2 linked regions of the Caballeronia sp. TF1N1 genome follow. The protein of the gene in region 1 interacts with the protein of each later gene in a pairwise test. Links are inferred from orthologs where the notes say so. Each region holds a gene or a part of one and is shown on either strand. Other genes may lie near its edges.

Region 1 (10,284 bases):
TACCGCGCACGCCGAACTTCACCGGAGTCGATTGATGCTCGTCGACGTTGATCTTCGCGATTTGCAAGCGATCGCCGTAATCCTTTGCGACTTCATCGAGGATCGGGGCAATCATCTTGCACGGACCGCACCACTCGGCCCAGAAATCGAGCAGAACAGGTTTGTCCGACTTGACGACGTCTTGTTCGAAAGATGCGTCGCTGATGTGCTTGATTGATTCGCTCATTGTCTGAATACCTCTATTGATTCGAGGCCCGCGTTTGAATGCTCGCCACGATACACCAAAACAGTAAAAGATTTTCGTCGCCGCTTGGGCGAGACGAAGCCGGCTTACCACGTCTGACGAGCCTTGCGGACTAGCCGCATGGACGATGAAGCATGCGCCGCACGTGATTCAACGCTCATCTTAGCTTAATTTGCTATCTGTCGCCGATGCCGATAGGCGCCGTCGCGCAGCCCTTCATCGCTCAATTGGAGGCGCATTCGGGCAAATGCAAGCGGAGCCGCATGCAGTCGGCGACGTGCTCGCGAGGTCTATCGGGCGCGGCTATCGGCGTGATATGATTCGACGTGACGGGCCTCCTCGCATGGTGGCGCGGTCAACCTGGTCAGGTCGGGAACGAAGCAGCCACAGCCGCTTTCCACCAGTGCCGAGGGTCGGGCTCGTCACCTTCCGCTTTATTTGCGTTTTTCCGGCTTCAATCTCCGCGGTTTTCTGCTTCACTCTCCTCTAGTTTTTAGTCGATTCGCTCGCATCTACGCGACTTGAATCCGCATCTTCACGCGTGCTCCGGATGCGCCGGACAGCCGCTTTCGGCGGCGTTTGCCGCTAGTCGTTGCTGATACAATTTCGCGCATGACCTATCAAGTTCTCGCACGCAAATGGCGGCCGAAATCGTTCGAGTCGCTCGTCGGCCAGGAGCACGTCGTTCGTGCGCTCACGCACGCGCTCGACGGTGGCCGCCTGCATCACGCGTATCTTTTCACGGGTACGCGCGGCGTCGGCAAGACCACGCTTTCGCGCATCTTTGCAAAAGCGCTCAACTGTGAAACCGGCGTGACCTCGAAGCCGTGCGGCGTGTGCCGCGCTTGCCGGGAAATCGACGAAGGCCGTTTCGTCGATTACGTCGAAATGGATGCGGCGAGCAATCGCGGTGTCGACGAAATGGCGGCGCTGCTCGAGCGCGCGGTCTATGCACCGGTCGACGCGCGCTTCAAGGTCTACATGATCGACGAAGTGCACATGCTCACGAACCACGCGTTCAACGCCATGTTGAAGACGTTGGAAGAGCCGCCTCCCCATGTGAAGTTCATTCTCGCCACGACCGATCCGCAGAAGATTCCGGTCACCGTGCTGTCGCGCTGCCTCCAGTTCAATCTGAAGCAGATGCCCGCGGGACATATCGTGTCGCATCTGGAGAACATCCTCCAGCAAGAGAGCATTGCGTTCGAAGTGCAGGCGCTGCGGTTGTTGTCGCGCGCGGCGGACGGCAGCATGCGCGACGCGCTTTCGCTGACCGATCAGGCTATCGCCTATTCAGCCAATCAGGTGACCGAGGAAGCCGTGCGCGGCATGCTCGGCGCGCTGGATCAAAGCTATCTGATCCGCCTGCTCGATGCCCTCGCCGCAAGCGATGGCGCTGGCGTGCTCGCCATCGCCGATGAAATGGCTTTGCGCAGTCTATCGTTCTCGACCGCGTTGCAGGATCTGGCGAGCTTGCTGCATCGGATTGCGTGGGCGCAGTTCGCGCCGGCATCGGTGCTGGACGAGTGGCCGGAGGCGGGAGATATTCGTCGATTCGCCGAGGGCTTGTCGGCCGAACAGGTTCAGTTGTTCTATCAGATCGCGACCGTCGGGCGCAGCGAGCTGGGCCTCGCGCCGGATGAATACGCGGGCTTCACCATGACGCTTCTGCGCATGCTCGCGTTCGAACCCGCTGGCGGGCCGGGCGGAGGTGGCGGTGGCGGGCTCGTGGTGAGCGCGCCGCAAAGCGTGAAGGGCGCGCGCAATGCGGCGCTCGCGGGAGCTATGGCGGAGCGGGCCGTGGCGCCGGCACCGGTGGCTCGCGATGGAGTTTTGGCGGATCGAGCGGGCGCGCGGCACCAGATTAGCGACCGTTCTTTTGAGAAGTTGGCTGAGTGGGGTGAAGCGGCTGTTTCGACATTGGATAAGCACGGCGCACGGTCTGCGAGCTCGGCGAAGGTCGGGCCACGTGACGCATCCGACGAGCTTGCGGGCGCTGAAGCGAAACGCAGCGTCGAATCGGCTGAATCAGTCGCGAAGCCAGTCGGAGCGTCCGATGCACGAGAATCGGCGATGGCGGATGCGGCATCGCGTGCGGCTTACGCCGGTTCCGCGGACTTGCCGGACGCTGGAGGAAGTGCCGCTCCTTCGGGCGCGAAGAACGCGACCTCTGGCGATTCGACTGCGCTTGCAAACACGGCTGGCTTGTCAAGCGCATCGAGAGCGGACGTCGGTCATTCAGCTTTAGTGTCGGACAGCGCCGCATCTTCAGGCGCGCAGACGGCCGCTGCCAATCCCGCTCCTGTTGCAGATAGCGCCACGCCTTTAGGCGCGCGGGATGCCGCGGCCGCTGCCGATTCGGCCGCGCCTCTGAACACCATCGCATCTTCAAGCGATGCACCAGTGGCGCGGAAAGACTTCGATTCGGCCACGCCGAGCGCCGCATCTTCAGATGTGCGGAAGGCCGACTCTGCCGATTCGCCTTCTGTAGCTGAGGCCGCCGAATCGCCGCTCGCTCAAGGCACAGGAGAGATCGTTCAGGCCAATACGCCGTCTGCTGTCGGGAATGCACGAGACGTTGTGTTTGACGAAGTGCCAGTCGCATCGGCGCCGCTTTCTGCCGCGGCTCGGCAAGCTGTAGACGAGGCTTCTAATAATGGCGCGTCCGAAACCGTGTCGCCGTCTGCCGGATCAGTCGCGCCGCGCAGCGCCGCAGGTGGCGCGAGGGACGCGCTCGAAGTATTGCGTAGTGCGGGCATGCGACTTTCATCGGATCGTGGTGGAAGAGGCGCGGCGGCCGCGCCAGCGGGCGCTCCTGCTGCAACGAAACTTGCCGTGCCGAAGCCCTCGGTTCCCGTGCCGACGCCGCGCCGCGCCGCGCCGCGCGCCAGCGCGGGCTCTGACGTACAGGCGACGCCCGCGGCAGACAACGCGGGTGCTGTAGCCATTGGCGGGAGCAACGTCGGCTTCGACAATGGCGTTCGCGGGCGCAGCGCCGGCGTGGGCGGCAACGTTCGCGTCGACAGCAAGGGCAACGGTAGCGCCAACACCAACACGAACGCCAGCGTCGACAATACCGCTCGCGCCGGCAATGACGCCAACGCGAAAGCAAGCCCCAAGGTCATCCCTCCTTGGGAAGACATGCCGCCCGACGACTACCCGCCGCCCGGATCGGAGGATGAATACTTCTCCGCCGCTCCCGACGACGGCTACATGCCCGCGTTCGATAGCGCACCGGACGACATGCGCTTCGGCAACGAACCCGCGCCCGCAGCGAAGCCCGCGCCGAAGATCGACGCCACGCCGCTGCCGCCCGCCGTGCCGCTCGACCCTATCGGCATCGCGGGAGAATGGGCGACGCTCGCGGTCGATCTGCCGCTCAAGGGCATCGCATACCAGCTCGCGTTCAACAGCGAACTGACCGCCTGCGACGCCAGTTCGCTCACGCTCGTCGTTCCCGTGCCGCAATACGCGGACGCCGCGCAAGTCGCCAAGCTCAAGACCGCGCTCACGGAGAAACTCGGCCGCGCGCTCGAGGTCAATGTGTCGGTTGCGCCCGCACGCCGCACCGCCGCCGCGCTCGACGCCGCCGAACGCGCGAAACGCCAGCAGCAAGCCGAGCAGGAAATCAGGCAAGACCCGTTCGTGCAATCGCTCATTCGCGATTTCGGCGCGAGCATCGTGCAGGGATCGATCAAGCCGGTTGCCGCAACGGGCGCGAATCCTTCGGGCGCGTCTTCTGTAAGATAAGCCATCCCGCGAGGCGCGCCGTCAGAAGCCGCGCCGCGAACGAATCAACCGGGCGCACGGGCATTTTCGCCTGAGCGTCTGCCCGTCATACGCACTATCCGTTTCAAGGAGCCGAATCATGATGAAGAACCAACTCGCCGGGCTGATGAAGCAAGCTCAGCAAATGCAGGAAAACATGAAGAAGATGCAGGATCAGCTCGCGCTGATCGAGGTCGAGGGCCAGTCCGGCGCCGGTCTCGTCAAGGTGACGATGACCTGCAAGAACGACGTGCGCCGCGTGCAGATCGACCCGAGCCTGCTCGCCGACGACAAGGACATGCTCGAAGACCTGGTTGCCGCCGCGTTCAACGACGCCGTGCGCAAGGCCGAAGCCACCACGCAGGAAAAGATGGGCGGCATGACGGCCGGCATGCCCATGCCGCCCGGCTTCAAGCTGCCGTTTTAAGCGCGTGGCCGAAGGCGCACGCGGCGTTTGCCGCGCTTTCGGCCCGCCCATGAGGACACATGAAACAACCATCCGCCTTGTCGGCGCTCGTCGAAGCGCTGCGTGCGCTGCCCGGCGTCGGCCCGAAGTCGGCGCAGCGCATGGCGTATCACCTGATGCAGCACGACCGCGCGGGCGCCGACAAACTCGGCAACGCGCTGTTGTTCGCGACCGGGCATCTGAAGCACTGCGAGAAGTGCAATACCTTCACAGAAGCCGACATCTGCGAAGTATGCAGCGACGAAGAACGCGATTCCGCGCTCCTATGCGTCGTCGAGACGCCGGCCGATCAGATCATGCTGGAGCAGACGCTCACGTATCGCGGGCTCTACTTCGTGTTGATGGGCCGGCTGAGTCCGCTCGACGGCATCGGGCCGAAGGAAATCCACTTCGAGCGGCTCATCAACCGCGCGCTCGACGGCACCGTGAATGAAGTGGTGCTTGCCACCAACTTCACGAATGAAGGTGAGGCGACCGCGCACTATCTGGCACAGACGCTCAAGTCTAAAGGGCTGAAGGTCACGCGGCTCGCGCGCGGCGTACCGGTGGGCGGCGAACTCGAATACGTCGATGCCGGCACCATCGCCCGCGCGATGCTCGACCGCCGCTCGGTGTGAGAAAAGATCAAGGACTGCATCGATGACAGAAACCGAAGCACTCGCGCTCGCGACGCATCGTCATTACAAGGGCGGGCTGTATCGCGTGATCGGCGTCGCGCGGCACTCGGAAACCGAGGAAGCCATGATCGTCTACGAGCATCTCTGGCCGCATGATCGCGGTTTATGGGTCCGGCCCGCCGCGATGTTCAACGAGACGCTCGCCGACGGCACGCCGCGCTTCAAGCCACTCGACATCCCACTTTAAAAATTGGCGGAGACGAACGACATGACCGCATCGACGGGCCCGCTTGCCGGCGTCAAGGTGCTGGAACTCGGCACGCTCATCGCGGGACCGTTCGCGGCGCGCTTCATGGGCGAATTCGGCGCGGATGTCATCAAGATCGAAGATCCGAAGGGCGGCGATCCGCTGCGCAAGTGGCGCAAGCTGTATCCCGAAGTGGGCGGAACGTCGCTCTGGTGGGCGGTACAGGCGCGCAACAAGAAGTCCGTGACGATCAATCTGAAGGCCGAAGAGGGCAAGGAGATCGTGCGGCGGCTGGCGAAAGAAGCGGATATCGTCGTCGAAAATTTTCGGCCGGGCTTGCTCGAAAAACTTGGGCTCGGCTATGAGGTGCTTTCTGCCGAAAACCCCGGTCTCGTGATGGTGCGGCTCTCGGGATACGGCCAGACCGGGCCGTATCGCGACAGACCGGGCTTTGGCGCGATCGCCGAATCGATGGGCGGCTTGCGTCATATCACGGGCTATCCCGAGTTACCGCCGCCGCGCATCGGCATTTCCATTGGCGACTCCATTGCCGCGCTGCACGGCGTGATCGGCGCGCTGATGGCGCTGCATCATCGACAGGTGAATGGCGGCAAAGGGCAGGTGGTCGATGTCGCGCTCTACGAAGCCGTCTTCAACATGATGGAAAGCGTGGTGCCCGAGTACGGCGTCTATGGCATGGTGCGCGAGCGCACCGGCGCGTCGCTGCCGGGCATCGTGCCGTCGAATACCTATCCGTGCCGCGACGGCAGCATCGTCATTGGCGGCAATAGCGATCCCATTTTCAAGCGGTTGATGACGGCAATCGACCGCGCCGATCTCGCCGACGATCCCGCGCTCGCTTCGAACGATGGCCGCGTGCCGCGCACGCAGGAAATCGACGATGCCATCGCCGCGTGGTTGTCGACGCGCAGTATCGACGAGGCGCTCGCCGTCCTCAACGCCGCCGATGTGCCCGCCGGCCGTATCTACAGCGTGGCCGACATGTTCACCGATCCGCAGTACATCGCGCGTCAAATGCTGCAGCGTTTTCCGTGGCAGGACGGCCGTGAGATCACGCTGCCGAACGTGACGCCGAAGCTGTCCGAGACGCCTGGCGAGACGCGCTGGCTCGGGCCGCAACTCGGCGAACATACGGATGAAGTGCTTCGGTCGCTTGGGTATGCCGAGGACGACATCGCGCGGTTGCGTGCGGCGAACGTGATCTGAGGAAGTCGTTACGCGTAAAAAACGCGAACTCTCGCGGCGGCCCGAAGATGGCCGCGACACCGGTGCCGGCTTGCGCATGGGGCAGGGCGTCGCGCATGCACCGTGGCCCACGACCAACCTTCGAAGCGCCTCAAGGCTCGATCACGATCTTCCCCGTCACGCGCCGGTTCATCATGTCATCGAGGGCTTGCGCGGTTGCATCGAGCGGATAGCGTTTGGTCACCACCGGCAGCAACTTGCCGGCCTTGATCCAGTCGACCATGGTGGCAAATTCGGTATCGGCGATCGCGTGTTCGCGGCGCATGTGATCGCCCCAGAACACGCCGACGATGCTCGCGCCCTTCAACAACGCGAGGTTGAGAGGCAGCTTCGGGATCTCGCCGTTGGCGAAGCCGACCACGAGATAACGCCCGCGCCAGCCGATGCTGCGAAACGCCGGTTCGGCATAGGCGCCGCCCACCGGATCGAATATGACATCGGGACCTTGGCCATGGGTGAGCGCCTTGACGCGCTCGCGCAAGTCTTCGTTTCGATAGTCGATGATTTCATCCGCGCCTTGCTCGCGACAGAACGCGAGCTTTTCCGCGCTCGATGCCGCCGCGATCACGCGCGCGCCGAGAATCTTGCCGATCTGAATGGCCGCGACGCCGACGCCGCCCGCCGCGCCGAGCACGAGGAGCGTCTCGCCCGACTTGAGCGCGCCGCGATCCACGAGCGCGTGATAGGACGTGCCGTAGGCAAGCGTGAAGGCTGCGGCGAGCGCGAGGTCGACGTCGTCGGGCAGCACGACGCAATCCGTTTCCCGAGCACGCGCCTGTTGCGCGAATGCCCCTTGCGCGGTGTAAGCCGCGACGCGCATGCCAGGTTTCACGCGCGTTACGCCCGCACCCACCTCACGCACGATTCCCGCGAGTTCCGCACCCGGCGTAAATGGCAGCGGCGGTTTGAACTGGTACTTGTTCTGGATGATCAGTACATCGGGAAAATTCACGCTCGCGGCCTTCACATCGATGACGATTTCCCCGGCTTCGGGATGCAAATCCGGCAGCGTTTCGACGGTGAGCGTATCGGGTAATCCGTGTTGGTTGCATCGAACGGCGCGCATGTGTCCTCCTTGATGGGCTGGCGCCAAGTGTAGGGCAGACGGCTGTCTGTGCGCGACCCCGCAAAGCGTGGGCGCGTCATGTTTCCTCGGTTACAATCGCCGGATGCGAATCCTACTCAGCAACGACGACGGCTACCTGGCGCGCGGCATCAACGTGCTGCACGACGCCTTGCAGCCGCTCGGCGAAGTAACGGTGATGGCGCCGGAGCAGAACTGCAGCGGCTCGTCCAACTCGCTCACGTTGTCGCGGCCATTGAGCGTGCATCAGTCGGCTAACGGTTTCAACTTCGTGAACGGCACGCCAACCGACTCGGTGCATATCGCGCTCACCGGCATGCTCGAAGCGCGGCCCGATCTCGTCGTGTCAGGGATCAACAACGGCCAGAATGTCGGCGAGGACACGCTCTATTCCGGCACGGTCGCGGCCGCCACCGAAGGCTTCATGTTCGGCATTCCGGCGATCGCGTTTTCGCTCGTCGGGCGTGACTGGCTGCATCTCGAAGATGCGGCGCGCGTGGCCGCCGAAATCGTCGCGCATTTTCTGGATCACCCCATGCCGGGTCATCCGCTTCTGAACGTCAATATTCCGAGCCTGCCGTACGACCAACTGCGCGAGTGGAAGGTCACGCGTCTGGGCAAGCGGCATCCGTCGCAGCCGGTGATTCGCCAAACCGACCCGCGCGGCAACCCGATCTACTGGATCGGCCCGTCGGGCGACGCGCTCGACGCCAGCGAAGGCACCGACTTTCACGCAGTCGCGAACGGCTTCGTTTCGATCACGCCGCTGCAGCTCGACCTGACTCACACGAAACTCATGGCCGAGACCCGCGAATGGGCGCAAGCCGGGAGCCGTCGCTCATGAGCGACGAGCGCGCCAAGCGCTTCCCGCTGGCGCTCGCGGACCTCGTGCGCGAGCCGCGCAAGCCGGCCGGCCGCACGCAGGACGCGCGCGCCAAGTCAGTGGCGGTATCGACCACGAAAGCCGCTGCCGCGAAGCCGGGCAGTGTGCGCGGCGCGGCTTCAGCGCTCAAGAATCCGGCGAGTGCGGCGGCATCCGCCAAGTCCGCGACCACGGTTTTTCCGGTGCGCTCGGTAGCCCAGCCTGTCGTCAATTCCGTCGCCAAGGCCGCTACCAAACTGGCAAGTGGAACCGCGAAACCGGTTCCGGGCGCGAATCGCAGTCCGGCCCAGGCGCCGCATCCCCGAACGAGTGCATTGCGCACCGCGCAGCGTCCCGCCGGACGCGATCTGAACGCGGCATCGACGGCCACGAAAAAGGGCGCGCCCAACGTGGCATTCGCCAGCACACAGACGCTCACCTCGGAACGGGTGCGTGAGCGCATGGTCGAACGCCTGCGCACGAACGGCGTGACCGACCCGCGCGTGCTGAACGCCATGTCGGTCGTGCCGCGCCATATGTTCGTCGACCCCGGCCTCGCCGCGCAGGCTTACGAAGATGCCGCGCTGCCGATCGGTCACCATCAGACCATCTCGAAGCCGTCGGTCGTCGCGCGCATGATCGAACTGGTCGCGGCCGGGCGCACGTTGGACAAGGTGCTGGAAATCGGCACCGGTTGCGGCTATCAGGCAGCGGTGCTGTCGCAGGTCGCGACCGAGGTTTATTCGATCGAGCGCGTGCGGCCGTTGTCCGAACGCGCCAAGCTCAATCTTCGGCCGCTGCGTGTGCCGAACATCCGGCTGCATTACGGCGACGGGCGGCTCGGACTGGCTGCCGCGGCGCCGTTCGATGCCATCGTGATCGCGTGCGCGGGACTCGACGTGCCGCAGGCCTTGCTCGAACAACTGGCGATAGGCGGCAGGCTCGTCGCGCCGGTGGGCTCGCAGGCCGCGCAGTCGCAGGTGCTCACGCTCGTCACGCGCGTGTCGGCCACGCAATGGCGGGAGTCGCAGCTCGATCGCGTTTTTTTTGTACCTTTAAAATCCGGAGTGATTTGAAACCGATGAGTATCTTGCGTGCTTTGCGAGAAACGCGTGCGGACGTTCGCCTAACGGCGGCGCAGCGCGGTGTGTGCGTCCTTGCGCTGTCCATGCTGGCGGCCTGTGCGTCGCGGATGGATTCAGCGCCGGTGGTCGACAGAACGGGCGCGCCTATCGCCACGGATGCCGCCGCGCTTGCCAACCAGCCGCCGCCGCCTGGCTATATTCGCGTGAAACCGGGCGACACCCTATATCGGATCGCATTGGAAAACGGTCAGAATTATCACGACATCGCAACGTGGAATAACCTGACGAACCCGAACCAGATCGAAGTCGGTCAACTGGTGCGCGTGGCGCCTCCGGGTGCGAATCTGGCAGCGGCGACGCCGGGCGTGTCGACCGCACCGATCGCGGGTGGCGCGGTGGCTACGCAACCGCTTAACGGCGGCGCGGGGGTCTATGGCACGCCGCAGTCGGGTGCAACGACGCAGCCGCCGTACTACGGTCCGTCGTCGGGCATGGGCGCGGCGCCGGGCGCTGCATCGGGTGCGCTCGCGGGCACCACGCCGGCGCCGGGCGTGGACAGCGCGGCAACGGCTCAACCGGCTTTCATCTGGCCGGCGCGTGGTCCGATTCTCGGCACATTCGACGACGCGAAGAACAAAGGTTTGA
Region 2 (17,212 bases), 400 kb from region 1 along the record:
GACCATCGGCTTGCTCAATATCGGCGAAGAAGTCATCAAGGGCAACGAAACGATCAAGCGCGCGGGCGAACTGCTGCGTGCGAGCACGCTCAACTTCTACGGCAACGTGGAAGGCAACGACATCTATAAAGGCACGACCGATGTCGTGGTTTGCGACGGCTTCGTCGGCAATGTCGCGTTGAAGACTTCCGAAGGTCTCGCGAAAATGCTTGCCGACATCATCAAGGAAGAGTTCAGCCGCAACCTGCCGAGCAAGCTGATGGCGCTCGTGGCGCTGCCCGTTCTCAAGCGTTTCAAGAAGCGCGTCGATCCCGCGCAATATAACGGCGCCGCCTTGCTGGGATTGCGCGGCCTCGTGATCAAGAGCCACGGATCGGCCGAAGCCTTCGGGTTTGAGTGGGCCATCAAACGCGGGTATGATGCCGTCAAAAATGGTGTGCTCGAACGTCTCGTGCGCGCAATGGAGGAGAATGCGCCTGCCGCGCGCGAAGGCGCCGCGAGCACTTCCGCCACCGATGCCGCAAGCGGCGTCGCGACGGAACTGAACCCGCAGCCGAACTCGCGTCCGAATCCGCCGGACGCCTCGGGGACTGCGCTACACTCGAAGGCATAATGGCTCAATCCAATCTTTACGCTCGAGTGCTCGGCACAGGCAGCTATCTGCCGGCCGAGCGCGTTACGAATCAGGCATTGGCGGACCGTCTCGCTAAAGAAGGCGTCGAGACGAGCGACGAATGGATCGTCGCGCGAACCGGCATTCACGCACGGCACTTTGCGGCTCCTGATCAAACCACGAGCGATCTCGCGCTGGTCGCATCGCAACGAGCCATCGAGGCGGCGGGCATCGACCCGCAATCCATCGATCTCATTATCGTGGCAACCTCCACGCCGGACTTCGTGTTTCCGAGCACGGCGTGTCTCTTGCAGAACAAGCTCGGCATCAAGAACAACGGCGCGGCGTTCGACGTGCAGGCCGTCTGTTCCGGTTTCGCTTATGGCGTCGCGACGGCGGACAGTTTCATTCGCAGCGGTCTGAATCGCACGGCGCTCGTCGTCGGCGCGGAAACGTTCTCGCGCATTCTCGACTTCAAGGACCGCACGACCTGCGTGCTGTTCGGCGACGGCGCGGGCGCGGTCGTGCTGCAGGCGTCCGAGGAAGCGGGCGTGCTGTCGAGCGCGCTGCATGCGGACGGCAGCTATTCCGACATTCTCTGCACGCCGGGCAACGTGAACGGCGGTGTGATTTCCGGCAGCGCGTTCCTGCACATGGATGGCCAGGCGGTGTTCAAGCTCGCCGTCAACGTGCTCGAAAAAGTGGCTATCGAAGCGCTTGAGAAAGCGAAGCTCACGCCGAACGACATCGACTGGCTGATCCCCCATCAAGCCAATATCCGCATCATGCAGAGCACTTGCCGCAAGCTGCATCTGCCGCAGGAGCGCATGGTCGTGACGGTGGGCGAGCATGGCAATACGTCGGCGGCGTCGATTCCGCTCGCGCTCGATGTCGCCGTGCGCGACGGGCGTATTAAGCGTGGCCAGAACGTGCTGATCGAAGGCGTGGGCGGCGGCTTCACGTGGGGCGCGTCGGTCTTCCGCTATTGATCGCTCAAGCCACTCGCTTTCTTCCTCAATCTTCTCGATCCCCATCAATCTGAATTCGATCCGCTGAAAAGGCCGCCGCGGCCACACCATGCGCGCGCGGCGCAAGCACAGCCGGCGTCGGCCATTTGCCGGCCGGCGCAGAGAGGCGGATCGTTCCAATCCAACGAGGACGATATGAAATTTGCGTTCGTTTTCCCCGGCCAAGGTTCGCAGTCGATCGGCATGCTCAACGCATTCGCCGATCACGCCGTCGTGCGCAACACCGTGCAGCAGGCATCCGATGCGCTCGGCCAGGATCTCGGCAAGCTGATCGCCGAAGGTCCGGCCGAAGAGCTGAATCTCACGACCAACACACAGCCCGTCATGCTGACGGCGGCTTATGCCATTTACCGCGTGTGGGAAGCACAAACCGGTCTGAAGCCGGCGATCGTTGCAGGCCATAGCCTCGGCGAATACACCGCGCTCGTCGCGGCCGGCGCGCTGGCTTTCGCGGATGCCGTGCCGCTCGTGCGATTCCGCGCGCAAGCAATGCAGAGCGCGGTTCCGGTGGGCGTCGGCGGCATGGCCGCGATCCTGGGTCTCGACGACGACACCGTGCGCGCCGTATGCGCCGAAGCGTCGTCGGCGGGCGTGGTCGAAGCCGTCAACTTCAACGCGCCGGCGCAAGTCGTGATCGCGGGCTCCAAGGCGGCCGTCGAAAAGGCATGCGAAATCGCAAAGGCGAAGGGCGCGAAGCGCGCGCTGCCGCTGCCGGTTTCCGCGCCGTTTCATTCGTCGCTGCTGAAGCCCGCTTCGGACCAGTTGCGCGATTACCTCGCGAAGGTCGACATCGAGGCGCCGCGGATTCCGCTGATCAATAACATCGACGTGGCAAACGTCTCCGATCCCGCCGCTATCAAGGACGCGCTCGTGCGTCAGGCAGCAGGCCCGGTGCGCTGGGTCGAATGCGTGCAGGCGATTGCGCGCGAAGGCGTCACGCACGTGATTGAATGCGGTCCGGGCAAGGTGCTCGCGGGTCTCACGAAGCGGATCGACGGCAACCTCGTCGGCGGATCGATTTTCGATCCGGCATCGCTCGAAGAAACGCGCAAACTGATCGCTGCATAGTCGGAGTGGAACAATGAATCTGGACAATCAGGTAGCTATCGTCACGGGCGCGTCGCGCGGCATTGGCCGGGCAATCGCGCTGGAACTCGCGCGGCAGGGCGCGACGGTCATCGGCACGGCGACGAGCGAAAGCGGCGCGGCCGGCATTGGCGAAGCGTTGCAGCAAGCGGGCGGCAAGGGTCGCGGCGCGGTGCTCGACGTCAACGACGCAGCCGCCGCGGACTCGTTCATCGAGTCCACGGTCAAGGAGTTCGGTGGCCTGAACATTCTCGTGAACAACGCGGGCATCACCAAAGATCAGCTTGCCATGCGCATGAAAGACGACGAATTCGACGCCGTCATCGACACCAATCTGCGCGCCGTGTTTCGTCTATCACGCGCCGTCCTGCGCCCGATGATGAAGGCGCGTGGCGGGCGCATCATCAACATCACGTCGGTGGTCGGCTCGTCGGGCAATCCCGGCCAGGCCAACTATGCGGCGGCGAAGGCGGGCGTGGCGGGCATGACGCGGGCGCTCGCACGCGAGATCGGCAGCCGCGGCATTACGGTGAACTGCATCGCGCCGGGTTTCATCGATACCGACATGACCAAGGTTTTGCCCGAAGAGCAGCGCACCGCGCTCACCGCGCAGATACCACTTGGCCGACTGGGCAGCCCGGAAGATATCGCGCATGCTGTGTCGTTCCTGGCGTCGCCGTTCGCTGGATACATCACCGGCACGACCTTGCACGTGAACGGCGGCATGTACATGTAAAGCTGTAAAGGCGAGGAAAGGGCGCAATAGGCATTTCGCCGTTTTTCGCTTAATATCCGCGCCGAGACGGGCGCGCAAAATGCTCAAGGCATGGCGCGCACCGCCGGACTCGGTGGCAGAAAAAATCGCTGTGAAGCCCGGCAAGCCCTCTTGTAGGAGCGCGTCGGGCAGCGCAGCATGGAACTGACGCGCCGTATTTTGCGGGTCCAAACCTGATAAAATGCGCGCACTCGTATTTTTGAACTTTTTATCCCTCGGAGGGCTGCATGGACAATATCGAACAGCGCGTGAAGAAGATCGTCGCCGAACAACTTGGCGTGGCCGAAGCTGAAATCAAGAACGAAGCTTCGTTCGTCAACGATCTCGGCGCTGACTCGCTCGATACCGTCGAACTGGTGATGGCACTGGAAGACGAGTTCGGCATGGAAATTCCCGATGAAGAGGCAGAAAAGATCACCACGGTTCAGCAAGCAATCGACTACGCTCGCGCCAACGTCAAGGCCTAAGGCCGGACGCGCCAGCGACTCATCGCTCATCGAGCCAGATGTTTTGTCGCTGCTCAGACCGATTTAACAGCCACAGGGCACACAGGGCGGTTTCCTGTGGCCGCTGTGGCTTTTGTTTTTCGTCATTCTATGGATAAGGGGTTATCGTGAGCCGTCGTCGAGTTGTTGTTACAGGCCTTGGGCTCGTTTCGCCTGTCGGCAATACCGTTGCCGACGGCTGGGCGAATCTGGTCGCGGGCAAGTCGGGCATCGCCAACATCACCAAGTTCGATGCCACGAACTTCTCCACGCGTTTCGCGGGCGAAGTGAAGGGGTTCAACATCGAAGACTACATGCCCGCCAAAGAAGCGCGCCACATGGATACCTTCATCCATTACGGCTTTGCGGCCGGCGTGCAGGCCATGCAGGACAGCGGCCTCGAAATCACCGAGGAAAACGCGGAGCGCGTGGGCGTGGTGGTGGGTTCGGGCATCGGCGGCTTGCCGATGATCGAAGTCACCCAAACCGAGCTGCTCAATCGCGGTCCGCGCCGTATTTCGCCGTTCTTCGTGCCGGCGTCGATCATCAACATGATCTCCGGTCATCTGTCCATCCGCTTCGGTCTCAAGGGTCCGAATCTGGCCATCGTCACGGCTTGCACGACCGGTTTGCACTGCATCGGCGAAGCATCGCGGTTGATCGAATACGGCGACGCGGACGTGATGATCGCGGGCGGCGCGGAAGCCACGGTTTCTCCGCTCGGTATCGGCGGCTTTGCGGCGGCGCGCGCGCTCTCGCAGCGTAACGACGACCCCGCCACGGCCAGCCGTCCGTGGGACACCGACCGCGACGGCTTCGTGCTTGGCGAAGGCGCGGGCGTGATGGTGCTCGAAGAGTACGAGCACGCGAAGGCGCGCGGCGCGAAGATCTATGCGGAAGTGCTCGGCTACGGCATGAGCGGCGACGCATATCACATGACCGCGCCGCCCGAAGACGGCGACGGCGGCCGTCGCGCCATGGTCAACGCGTTGAAGAACGCGAAGGTCAATGTCGACGAAGTGAACTACGTGAACGCGCACGGCACGTCCACGCCGCTCGGCGATATCGCGGAAACCACGGGCATCAAGCGCGCGCTCGGCGATCACGCGAGGAGCGTCGTCGTCAATTCCACCAAGTCGATGACCGGCCACTTGCTGGGCGGCGCGGGCGGGCTGGAGTCGGTCTTCACCGTGCTCGCGATCCATAACCAGATTTCGCCGCCGACCATCAACATCTTCAACCAGGACCCGCAGTGCGACCTGGACTACTGTGCGAACACCGCGCGGGAAATGAAGATCGACGTCGCGGTGAAAAATTCGTTCGGCTTCGGCGGAACGAACGGTTCGCTCGTCTTCAAGCGTCACTGAGCACGCGCGCTCGTTGGGACGGGAACGGAATGACGAGCGCGTTTGTCGATCGGCCGCAACGGGATGCCGGCACGCCGCCGCGCATCGCGCTGCGGCCGTCGCGTTTTCTGCAGGCCGCGCTGCTCGGGTTCATCGTCGTCGCCGGTTTCGCGGTGTTCCAGTGCGTACACGGGCACGCCGGCGCGTTCGATGCCTTCGCCGCCTCTGCGGTATGCGTCGCTACGCTCGGTTTTGCTGCGCGGCGCTGGGCGCGTCGGCAACCGGCGGCCATCGGTCTGCATGCGGAGGGCTTGACCGTCTGGGACCGTGCCGGGAACGCGCGCTACTGGCGCATCATCGGCTGCGCGCAGTGGAGCGGGCGCTTGCTCGCGCTCGACGTATCGACGGAAATAAAACGCCGCGAAGCACTGCTCATCGCCGCCGATTCCCTCGACGCCGATACTTTCCGCCAGCTTTCAGTCAGCGCCCGCCGCGCGGCCAGCTCTTGTCTGTAAAGACTGTAACGGTCGATGAGCATCCGGGATAACGCGAAGGCTGGGAGGCTACAATAGCCGTCCGCGCAACTCCCCAAAGTGAAACGGATTTCCCAGGTGAGCGAAAAAGAAATCGACCAATTGCTGGTCGAGCGTGTCCAAAAAGGTGACAAGGCCGCGTTCGAACTGCTGGTCGCCAAATACCACCGCAAGATCATTCGACTGATCTCGCGCCTCGTGCGCGACCCCGCCGAGGTCGAGGACGTCGCCCAGGACGCCTTCATCAAGGCTTATCGCGCGCTGCCGCAGTTTCGCGGCGAATCGGCCTTCTACACCTGGCTCTACCGGATTGCGGTCAACACGGCAAAGAATTACCTTGCCACTCAAGGACGCCGCGCTCCAACTTCTACCGAAGCCGATGCAGAAGAAGCGGAAACTTTCTCCGATGCAGACCAACTAAGGGATATCAACACGCCCGAGTCGATGTTGATGAGCAAGCAGATTGCCCAGACGGTCAATGCTGCGATGGCGCTGCTACCCGAGGAATTACGCACCGCCATCACGCTCCGGGAAATCGAGGGTTTAAGTTACGAAGAAATCGCCGAAATGATGGCATGCCCAATCGGCACCGTCAGATCAAGAATTTTCCGTGCTCGCGAAGCCATTGCGGCAAAATTGCGTCCGTTGTTGGACACTCCTGAAGGCAAGCGCTGGTAAGCAGCGCGTCGCCCCGGGGCAGGGACGCAATATCTGGGTTAGGTGGTGTCACTACGGGGTGGTGTCAGAGATGGGGAGCATCATGGGGTCGGTTCCGGTGCAATCGAATAACAGTTCGCGCGGTGAGCGCCTTTCCGCGTTTGTGGATGGCGAGTCGCTCGACGAACTCGGAAATATCAGCCAGTTTCTTGCTGAACTCAATAACCGTGACCGCGCGTCATGGTCGGACTATCACCTGATCGGCGACGCGCTGCGTTCCGACGATCTGGCAGAAAGCCCGGCGAAGAGCAGCGCGTTCATGACAGCGTTTGCAGCGCGTTTCGAGGCCGAGGCGCATGTGCTGGCGCCAGCTGCGGTGGCACAGACACAGAAGGCGCGTGGCGGCATGTTGCGCCGTCGTGTCGTGCCGGCTTTCGCCGTTGCCGCGGCGGCTGCCACGCTCACGTGGATCGTCGTGCCGCAGTTGCAGGGCGTCGACAGCCGTCTGGGCGCGCCAGTGGCAAGCACGCAGGGCGACTCGGTTCAGCGCGTCGCCATGGCGTCCGTGCCGGCGGTGAGCACGCGCGCGCCGTTGGTGGAGGCGAACATCATCCGCGACGCGAGCCTCGATCAATACCTCGAAGCGCATCAACAGTTCTCCCAGCAGCCGGCCATGCCCGGCTCCATGCCTTTGATTCGCGCGGCGGTGACGACGCAGGGCCAATAACCTGATGGCGAGTGTGCGGTTGAATAAAACTAGATATTGGGGGCGGCTGCCGGCGTTGATGCTTTGCGCAGCCGCGTTGTTCGCGGCGGCATCGAGCAGTTTCGCTCAGGGGGACGACCCCGCCGCGCAGCGCAAGACAGCCGCCACTCTGCTTAACCGCATTCACGAAGCGGCCCAGCAGCAGAATTACGAGGGTACTTTCGTTTATCAGCGCGGTGCGACGGTGCAGTCGTCGCGCATCACGCATGTCGCCACGCGCGGCGACGGCGAATACGAATCGCTCGAAAGTCTCGACGGCGCCCCGCGCCGCATGCTTCGTCACGACGACGACATGTACACGTTCGTCCCGGAGCGCCATCTGCTCGTGGTCGAACATCGGCAGAGCAAGGATTCTTTTCCCGCTTTGTTATCGACGAGCGGCGATCAGGTTCTGTCCGTCTACGAACCGAAGCTCTTGGGCACCGACCGCGTGGCGGGGCTCGAAAGCCAAGTGCTCGAACTCGATCCAAGAGATTCTTACCGGTTCGCGTACAAGCTTTGGGCGGATGCCAAGACTGGTTTGCTGTTGCGCGCCCAGACGCTCGATCCGGACGGCCAGGTGTTGGAACAGCTTTCATTCTCTCAGGTGCGTATAGGCGGGGCGATCGACAAGGCGTCGATTGCAAGCGGCATGCGCAGCACGGCGGGCTGGACCACGGTGCGGCCTCCCGTGCAGCCGGTGGATATCGAAGCGCAAGGCTGGCAACTCACGCCGAATATCGCGGGCTTTCGCAAGATTCGCGAGTTGCGCCGTCCGATGGCGTCGAGCCAGCCAGGCCAGCCGGCCATCCCGGTCGATCAGGCCGTGTTCTCCGACGGCCTCGCCGCCATCTCGGTTTTTATCGAACCGGTGGAGAAAAGCGCGCGCAAGGAAGGCGCCGGTAATAGCGGCGCGACTCATGTGCTCGTCAAGCGCCGCGGCGATTTCTGGATTACCTTGCTGGGTGAGGTGCCGCAATCCACGTTGCAGCAATTTGCTTCTGCCATAGAATACAAGCCTTCCAAGTAATCCCTCGGCCTTAGACATATGAGCAACTACTCGCTGCGCAAGTTCTTCGCGGCCGCGGCGCTCGCCGTGTGCCTGCCGTTCCTCTCGCAGACAGCAGCGGCAGTGCCAACGGTGAATCTGCCCGACTTCACCACGCTGGTCGACAAGGTGGGGCCTTCGGTCGTCAATATCCGCACGACGTCGCGTGTCGGGTCGAGCAGCGACCTGCGTGGTTTGCCGCCTGGCCTCGATGAAGGCGACATGTCCGAATTCTTCCGGCGCTTTTTCGGTATTCCGATGCCCGGTCAGCCCGGCTCGCCGCGCGGAAACGGCGGTGGCGGCGGTGGCGGTGGCCAGGGTGGCGGCGGCGGACAAGGCGGTGGCGGCAGCGGCGGCGATCAGGGCAAGGGCGGCAGCCGCACGCCCGACGACAGCCAGGACAACTCGGAACAAAGCAGTGGCGTAGGCTCGGGCTTCATCCTGTCCACGGACGGCTATGTGATGACCAATGCCCACGTCGTGGACGACGCGGACACCATCTACGTCACGCTCACCGACAAGCGCGAGTTCAAGGCGCGTCTCGTGGGCGTGGACGAGCGCACGGATGTGGCCGTCGTGAAGATCAGCGCGGCGAATCTGCCGGCGATCACCATCGGCGACTCGAACAAGGTGCGCGTGGGCGAATGGGTACTCGCTATCGGCTCGCCGTTCGGCCTCGACAACACGGTGACGGCGGGCATCGTCAGCGCGAAGGGCCGCGACACCGGCGACTATCTGCCGTTCATCCAGACCGATGTGGCGGTCAATCCGGGCAACTCGGGCGGTCCGCTCATCAACATGGCGGGCGAGGTGATCGGCATCAATTCGCAGATCTACAGCCGCACCGGCGGCTTCATGGGCATCTCGTTCGCCATTCCGATCGACGAAGCCATCCGCGTCGCGGACCAGTTGAAGACGACGGGCAAGGTCACGCGCGGACGTATCGCGGTGGCGATCGGCGAAGTGACGAAGGACGTCGCCGACTCGCTCGGTCTGCCGAAGGCGCAGGGTGCGCTCGTGTCGAGCGTGGAATCGGGCGGTCCCGCGGACAAGGCGGGCGTGCAGCCGGGCGACATCATTCTCAAGTTCAATGGCGTGAACGTGGAGACGGCCACCGATCTGCCGCGCATGGTGGGCGACACGAAGCCGGGCGCCAAGGCCACCATCACGGTTTGGCGCAAGGGTCAGTCGCGCGATCTGCCTATTACGATCGCCGAGATGCAGCCGGACAAGGTCGCGAAGACCGAGCAGAAGAAGCCGACGCAGCCGAAGGAACGCGCCAGCAATTCCCTGGGACTCGCGGTCAGCGACCTCACGGCTGATCAGAAGAAGTCGCTCAAGCTGACGAGCGGCGTGCAGGTCGATGCAGTGGAAGGTCCGGCCGCGCGCGCGGGCTTTCAGAAGGGCGACATCATCCTGCGCGTCGGCGATACCGATATCACGAGTTCCAAGCAGTTCGAGGCCGTGGCGCAGAATCTCGACGCCAGCAAGATGATCGCGGTGCTCGTGCGGCGCGGCGACAACACACAGTTCGTGCCGTTGCGCCCGCGCGTGCCGGCGCAAAAGTAATCGACATGAGCCAGTCACCGGGCGGGCCATTTATCCTGTATGGTCGCGCCTGGTGTCATCTCTGCGAGGACATGCGCGCCGAGCTCGAACCCATCGCAGAGCAGTTTGGCCGAGCAATTCTTTGGATCGATATCGACGAAGATCCGGCGCTCGAAGCGCGTTACGACGAGCGCGTGCCGGTGCTGATGCTGGCAGGCGTCGAACTATGCCAGTATCGGCTCGACGCAAACGCGGTCAGGGCGGCGCTCGATCAGGGCTAAAGGCGAAAAGCGCCGGCCCATCCCTATTTCGGCTAAAATGCTGAAGTTTTCCCCAAATTTTCAAGGCGTGCTCCGCGTTATTCGAGGGCGCGCCTTTTTCGCTTGATCGGCACTGAATGAATCATATTCGTAACTTTTCGATCATTGCGCACATCGATCACGGCAAGTCCACGCTCGCTGACCGCATCATCCAGTTGTGCGGCGGTCTGTCCGACCGGGAGATGGAAGCGCAGGTGCTCGATTCAATGGACCTGGAACGCGAGCGTGGCATCACCATCAAGGCGCAGACGGCCGCGCTGACCTACAAGGCGCGCGACGGTAAGGTCTACAACCTCAATCTGATCGATACCCCCGGACACGTCGACTTCTCCTATGAAGTCAGCCGCTCGCTTTCCGCATGCGAAGGCGCGCTCCTGGTCGTCGATGCCAGCCAGGGCGTCGAGGCGCAGACAGTCGCGAACTGCTACACCGCCATCGAGCTCGGCGTCGAAGTCGTGCCGGTGTTGAACAAGATCGACTTGCCGGCCGCCAACCCCGAGAACGCAATCACCGAGATCGAAGACGTGATCGGTATCGACGCGACGGACGCCGTGCATTGCAGCGCGAAGACCGGTCTGGGCGTGGAAGACGTGCTCGAATCGCTCATTCTCAAAGTGCCGCCGCCGAAGGGCGACACGGAAGCGCCGTTGCAGGCGCTCATCATCGACTCGTGGTTCGACAATTACGTCGGCGTGGTCATGCTGGTGCGTATCGTCAACGGCACGCTGCGTCCGCGAGACAAGATCAAGATGATGGCGACCGGCGCGCAGTATCCGGTCGAGCATCTCGGCGTGTTCGCGCCGAAGTCGACCAACCTCTCGCAGTTGTCGGCGGGGCAGGTGGGCTTCGTCATCGCGGGCATCAAGGAACTGACGGCGGCAAAAGTGGGCGATACCGTCACGCTCACGAACCGTCCCGCCGCCGAGCCGCTGCCGGGCTTCAAGGAAGTGAAGCCGCAGGTGTTCGCGGGTCTCTATCCGGTCGAAGCGAACCAGTACGACGCGCTGCGCGAATCGCTCGAAAAGCTGAAGCTGAACGACGCGTCGTTGCAGTACGAGCCGGAAGTCTCGCAAGCGCTGGGCTTTGGTTTTCGTTGCGGCTTTCTCGGCCTTCTGCACATGGAAATCGTGCAGGAGCGGCTCGAGCGCGAATTCGACATGGACCTTATCACCACCGCGCCCACGGTGATCTATCAGGTCCTGCAACGCGACGGCACCACCATCTCGGTCGAGAATCCGGCGAAGATGCCTGAGCCGCCGAAGATCGAGGAAGTGCGCGAGCCTATCGTCACCGTGAACCTCTATATGCCGCAGGAATATGTCGGCTCGGTCATCACGCTCTGTACGAACAAGCGCGGCCAGCAAACCAACATGCAGTATCACGGCCGGCAGGTGCAGCTCACCTATGAAATTCCCATGGCCGAAATCGTGCTCGACTTTTTCGACCGGCTGAAGTCCACTTCGCGCGGCTATGCGTCAATGGATTACGAGTTCAAGGAATATCGCGCGGCGGATGTCGTGAAGGTCGACATGCTCATCAACGGCGACAAGGTCGATGCGCTCTCGGTCATCGTGCATCGTTCGCAAAGCCAGCATCGCGGGCGCGAAGTGGCGTCGAAGATGCGCGAACTCATCCCGCGCCAGATGTACGACGTGGCAATTCAAGCGACCATCGGCTCGAACATCATCGCGCGCGAGAACATCAAGGCCTTGCGCAAGAACGTGCTCGCCAAGTGTTACGGCGGCGACATTTCACGTAAGAAGAAGCTGCTTGAAAAGCAGAAGGCGGGCAAGAAGCGCATGAAGCAGGTCGGCTCGGTCGAGATCCCGCAGGAGGCTTTCCTCGCAATCCTGCGTGTGGACGACTAAGTCCCGCCTGGTGCGCCTGAACGCCAATAACAAGAACTGAAGATAACAACCGGAAGCGATTGAATGAATTTCGCACTGATTCTCCTGATTCTCGTCGTGTTGACGGGCATTGCATGGGTGCTGGACAAGCTGGTGTTCCAGCCGCAGCGCCGCCGTTCGGCGGATGCCGCGGTCGCCGAGTTCGACCGTCAACAGGAACGCGTGGGCGAGCGTTTCGCCGATGAAAATGCCGCGCAGACGCGCGCCCGTCTGCATGACGACAAGCTGCGTCAGCCGTGGTGGCTCGAATACACGGCGAGCTTTTTCCCCGTGATCCTCGCGGTGTTCGTGGTGCGCTCGTTCGTCGTCGAGCCGTTCAAGATTCCGTCGGGCTCCATGGTGCCAACCTTGCTCGTCGGCGACTTCATCCTCGTGAACAAGTACGAATACGGCCTGCGTCTGCCGATCAGCAATACCAAGCTGACCAGCGGCAAGCCGCTGTCGCGCGGCGATGTGGTCGTGTTCCGCTATCCGAAGGACGAGTCGGTCGACTACATCAAGCGCGTGATCGGCCTGCCGGGCGACACCATCGCGTATGAAGACAAGAAGCTCACGATCAACGGCAAACCGGTGCCCGAAACGCCGCTGCCCGATTACTTCGACGAAGAGCGGGTTGGTTACGCGAAGCAGTTCGTCGAAGACCTCGACGGCCGCAAGAACGCCATCCTGAACAATCCGCAAGTGCCGCCGTTCGTCATGGGCGCAGACGATTACCCGTTTCGCGACAACTGCAACTACAACGCGCAAGGCGTGACGTGCAAGGTGCCGCCGGGCCATTACTTCATGATGGGCGACAACCGCGACAACAGTGCCGACAGCCGCTACTGGGGCTTCGTGCCGGACGCGAATATCGTCGGTCGCGCGTTTTTCATCTGGATGAACTTCAGCAATCTGAAGCGTATCGGTTCGTTCGATTGATCGGGCGCGAGTTCGCGCGTAACGCGCCCCGACAATGCTTCGAAACGGCGTGAAGAAGCGCGGCTAACACCGTCTCGCCACGTGTTTTCCTGGCCCGCCGGGCGGAATCGACCGTCCGCGCGGGCGCGTTATACTCTGTCCATGCCCTCTTCTCCGTTGGAAAGCCGGTTGCGGTACGAATTTCGCAATGCGGAATTGCTGCGCCAGGCGATGACACACCGTAGTCACAGCGCCACGCACAATGAACGGCTCGAATTTCTCGGCGATTCCGTTCTAAATTGCGTGGTGGCCGCGCTTTTGTTCCAGCGATTCGGCAAGCTCGACGAAGGCGATCTTTCGCGCGTGCGAGCGAATCTCGTCAAACAGCAGTCGTTGTATGAAATCGCGCAGGCGCTGAACGTGTCCGAATGTCTTCGTCTCGGCGAAGGCGAACTGCGCAGCGGCGGTTTTCGCCGGCCGTCGATTCTCGCGGATACGCTCGAAGCCATCTTCGGGGCGATCTTCCTCGACGGCGGTTTCGACGCCGCGTACACCGTCATCAAGCGGCTTTATACGGCGGTGCTGGATCACATCGATCCGCGCACCATCGGCAAAGACGCAAAAACGCTGCTGCAGGAATATCTTCAGGGCCACAAGATCGCGCTGCCGACTTACACCGTCGTCGCCACGCACGGCGCGGCCCACAATCAGCAATTCGAAGTGGAATGCTCGGTGCCGAAACTGGACGTGAAAGTGTCCGGTTCGGGCGCGAGCCGTCGTGCGGCGGAGCAGGCTGCGGCGAAGAAAGCGCTCGACGACGTCATGGCCGCCGCTCCGACGCTCGCCGTCAAGCCCAAACGCAAGGGCGCGCGGGCCGCGAAGCTGGCGGAAGCCGAAGTCGTTCCGGGCGTGACAGGCGTGCAGGCTGCGCTCGATCTGCGCTCGCCGGACCGGCGCGAGCGGGATCGCGACCGAGTACATCACGGCTCGCATGCACAGGGTGAAGACAAGCCGTCCACCGCGCCACTCGCCGTGATTCGCGCAACGCATGTCGAGCCATCGGCGGCGTCGTTCGCGGCGTCGGACAAGCCGGAGCGCGTGGTGATCCATCGGCCGGAACGTTCGAGCAAGAGCGAAGCGCCGCCGGTTGCCGAGGGCAGTCATGCGGTCACGAGCGAGGCAGATTCGCCCGCGGACAAAAGCAGCAACGAAAGCCGTAGCAGCGCGAGCCCGGAAGCGCCCGCGCCCCGCGTCGTGCGCGCCGCCGACGCCGGTCACTAAAGCGCATCACCAGGCGCCACGCGCATCTGCGCATAACGAACACATCTTATGAACGCTCCCACATCTTCCGGTTTCCGCTGCGGCATGGTCGCGATCGTCGGCCGCCCCAACGTCGGCAAATCCACGCTGATGAACGCGCTCGTCGGCCAGAAGGTGAGCATCACCTCGCGCAAGGCGCAGACGACGCGGCACCGAATCACCGGCATTCACACGCTCGACGACGCGCAGTATATTTTCGTCGATACCCCCGGCTTCCAGACGCGCCATAGCGGCGCGCTCAACCGCTCGCTGAATCGCGCGGTGACGTCCACGCTTTCCTCGGTCGATGCCATTCTCTTCGTGATCGAGGCAGGCCGCTTCGGTCCGGACGACCAGCGCGTGCTCGACCTGATCCCGACCGGCACGCCCACCATTCTGATTGCGAACAAGCTCGACCGCGTGGGCGACAAGGCCTCGTTGTTCCCGTTCATGCAGCAGATGTCCGCGTTGCGCGACTTCCGCGAGATCGTGCCGTTGTCGGCGAAGAATACCGACGACATCACGCGACTCATGGCGGTCATCAAGCCGTATCTGCCTGAAGGCGAGCCTATCTACGGCGAAGACGATCTGACGGATCGCAGCGAGCGCTTTCTTGCGGCCGAAATTCTGCGCGAGAAAGTGTTCCGCTGGACCGGCGACGAGTTGCCCTACACGAGCACGGTGCTGATCGACAAGTTCGAGACGGAAGGGCGCCTGCGCCGTATCTTCGCGACCATTCTCGTCGATCGCGACGGCCACAAGGCAATGATCATCGGCCAGAAGGGCGCGAAGCTCAAAACGATCAGCACCGAGGCGCGGCTCGACATGGAAAAGCTCTTCGACGGTCCCGTGTATCTGGAAACCTTCGTCAAGGTCAAGAGCGGCTGGGCCGACAACGAAGCGGGCCTGCGCGCTTACGGCTACGAATGACCTTTTGCGAATGATCCATGGACGACGGCACGAACGACGCCCGGATATCCGCGCCCGCTGATGATCCCGCCAGGGACGAGTTCGAGGCGAGCGAGCGTCCCGCGCGCGCGAGCCAATCCGAAGCAAGCAGCCGTCCGGCACGCGAGGATGATTTCGACGCAACCGAACGCCCGACGCGCGCCGCGCCCAAACGCAAACGCGCGCCCGCTTCTTCTTCGTCTAACTCCTCGCAAGACAAGCCGTCGCCGCGTCCGCGTTCCGACTTTCGCGTCAGTGAGCAGCCGGGCTTCGTGCTGCATAGCTATCCGTATCGCGAGACCAGTCTCATCATCGATGTCTTCTCGCGCGATCATGGCCGTATCGCGCTGGTCGCGAAGGGCGCAAAGCGTCCGCATTCCGCGCTGCGCGGTGTGCTGCAAACCTTCCAACCACTTGGTCTTTCATGGACGGGCAAAGGCGAAGTCCGCACGCTGACCACGGCAGAATGGGTCGGCGGCATGCTGCCCCTGACCGGCGACGCGCTTCTCTGCGGCTTCTACGTCAACGAGCTGCTGGTCAAATTTTGCGCGCGTGAAGACGCGCATCCGGCGCTTTTCAATCATTACGTGCTCACGCTTTCGCGCCTCGCGCACGACGAACCCGCCGTGCAGGTGCTGCGTTCCTTCGAGCGCGTCTTGCTCAAGGAAACCGGCTACGCCATGGCGCTCACGCGCACCGTGACGCGTCAGAGCGTCGTGCCCGAAGGCCGCTATATGTTCGATCCCGAGCGTGGCGTACGCGAAGCCTCCGACGACTTGCCCGCGCAATGGCCGGTCATCTTCGGTCAGACACTCATCGACATGGAGCGCGACGATTACACCAGCGCGCAAACCGCCGCGCAAAGCAAGACGCTGATGCGCTTTTTGCTCAACGTCTATCTGGGCGGCACGCCGCTCGCCACTCGTCAGATCCTGTTAGACCTGCAAAATCTATGAGCTTCTTTCTCTCATCGCCTGCCAGTGTGATCGACCTCGGCGTGAACATCGATCACGTGGCCACGCTGCGCCAGGCGCGCGGCACGACCTATCCCGATCCTATCCGCGCCGCGCTCGCCGCCGAAGAAGCGGGCGCGGACGGCATTACGCTGCATCTGCGCGAAGATCGCCGTCATATCGTCGATGCCGACGTGCGCACGCTTCGACCGCTGCTCGGAACGCGCATGAATCTCGAATGCGCCGTGACGCGCGAGATGCTCGACATCGCGTGCGAGATCAAGCCGCAAGACGTCTGCCTCGTGCCCGAAAAGCGCTCGGAACTGACGACCGAAGGCGGTCTCGATGTCGCCGGCCAGTTCGAAGCCGTGAAGGCCGCGTGCAGGCAGTTGGCCGATGCGGGCATCCGCGTATCGCTATTCATCGATCCTGACGAGACACAGATTCGCGCGGCCAAGGAAGCGCTCGCGCCAGTCATCGAACTGCATACGGGCAGCTATGCCGAAGCGCACGATGAAGCCGCACAGCGCCGCGAATTCGAGCGCGTCGCGACGAGCGTCGATTTCGGCAACTCGCTCGGGCTCAAGGTGAACGCGGGCCACGGTCTGCATTACACCAACGTCCAGCCAATCGCCGCGCTCGATGGCATCGTCGAATTGAACATTGGCCACGCGATCGTCGCGCACGCGATCTTCGCGGGCTGGGACAACGCGGTGCGCGAGATGAAAGCGATCATGGTCGCATCGCGCCTCGCCGCGCAGACGAAGCGCTGAGCACATCATGGCGATCTACGGAATCGGCACGGACATCGTGCAGGTGAGCCGCGTGGCGGCGGTGATGGAGCGCACCAAGGGGCGCTTCGCCGAAAAAGTGCTCGGGCCGGACGAGTTGCGCATCTATCATGCGCGGCGCGCGCGGTCCGAAGTGCGCGGCCTCGCGTTTCTCGCGACGCGCTTTTCCGCCAAGGAAGCGTTCTCGAAGGCGATCGGCCTCGGCATGCGCTGGCCGATGACCTGGCGCGCGC

What was found.
Region 2: the proteins of recR (region 1) and recO interact in binary tests that used the Escherichia coli proteins (3 or more experiments, as listed by UniProt). The link is inferred for Caballeronia sp. TF1N1 from one-to-one orthologs.

Annotation. Positions count from the first base shown.
Region 1 is NZ_CP084626.1:1,644,888-1,655,171, reverse strand. The notes cover bases 3,468-6,296. They hold recR (recombination mediator RecR), read left to right. Parts: upstream 3,468-4,498; coding sequence 4,499-5,095; downstream 5,096-6,296. Other genes in these bases: LDZ28_RS07655 (CaiB/BaiF CoA-transferase family protein), read left to right, coding at 5,364-6,296; LDZ28_RS07660 (DUF1653 domain-containing protein), read left to right, coding at 5,118-5,342; LDZ28_RS07670 (YbaB/EbfC family nucleoid-associated protein), read left to right, coding at 4,113-4,439; dnaX (DNA polymerase III subunit gamma/tau), read left to right, coding at 3,468-3,994. In the rest of the region: thioredoxin TrxA, read right to left, coding at 1-226; more of dnaX, read left to right, coding at 857-3,467; more of LDZ28_RS07655, read left to right, coding at 6,297-6,569; LDZ28_RS07650 (NADPH:quinone oxidoreductase family protein), read right to left, coding at 6,700-7,674; 5'/3'-nucleotidase SurE, read left to right, coding at 7,778-8,536; LDZ28_RS07640 (protein-L-isoaspartate(D-aspartate) O-methyltransferase), read left to right, coding at 8,533-9,630; LDZ28_RS07635 (peptidoglycan DD-metalloendopeptidase family protein), read left to right, coding at 9,636-10,284. UniProt on the Escherichia coli protein: May play a role in DNA repair. It seems to be involved in an RecBC-independent recombinational process of DNA repair. It may act with RecF and RecO.
Region 2 is NZ_CP084626.1:2,049,240-2,066,451, reverse strand. What follows is about bases 14,353-17,212. They hold recO (DNA repair protein RecO), read left to right. Parts: upstream 14,353-15,234; coding sequence 15,235-16,191; downstream 16,192-17,212. Other genes in these bases: acpS (holo-ACP synthase), read left to right, coding at 16,969-17,212; pdxJ (pyridoxine 5'-phosphate synthase), read left to right, coding at 16,188-16,961; era (GTPase Era), read left to right, coding at 14,353-15,217. Outside these bases: phosphate acyltransferase PlsX, read left to right, coding at 1-613; LDZ28_RS09580 (beta-ketoacyl-ACP synthase III), read left to right, coding at 613-1,602; fabD (ACP S-malonyltransferase), read left to right, coding at 1,777-2,709; 3-oxoacyl-ACP reductase FabG, read left to right, coding at 2,723-3,463; acpP (acyl carrier protein), read left to right, coding at 3,730-3,969; fabF (beta-ketoacyl-ACP synthase II), read left to right, coding at 4,116-5,354; LDZ28_RS09555 (protein YgfX), read left to right, coding at 5,384-5,848; RNA polymerase sigma factor RpoE, read left to right, coding at 5,945-6,544; LDZ28_RS09545 (sigma-E factor negative regulatory protein), read left to right, coding at 6,627-7,250; LDZ28_RS09540 (MucB/RseB C-terminal domain-containing protein), read left to right, coding at 7,255-8,298; LDZ28_RS09535 (DegQ family serine endoprotease), read left to right, coding at 8,317-9,885; LDZ28_RS09530 (glutaredoxin family protein), read left to right, coding at 9,891-10,145; lepA (translation elongation factor 4), read left to right, coding at 10,262-12,052; lepB (signal peptidase I), read left to right, coding at 12,116-13,009; rnc (ribonuclease III), read left to right, coding at 13,151-14,269; more of era, read left to right, coding at 14,318-14,352. UniProt on the Escherichia coli protein: Involved in DNA repair and RecF pathway recombination.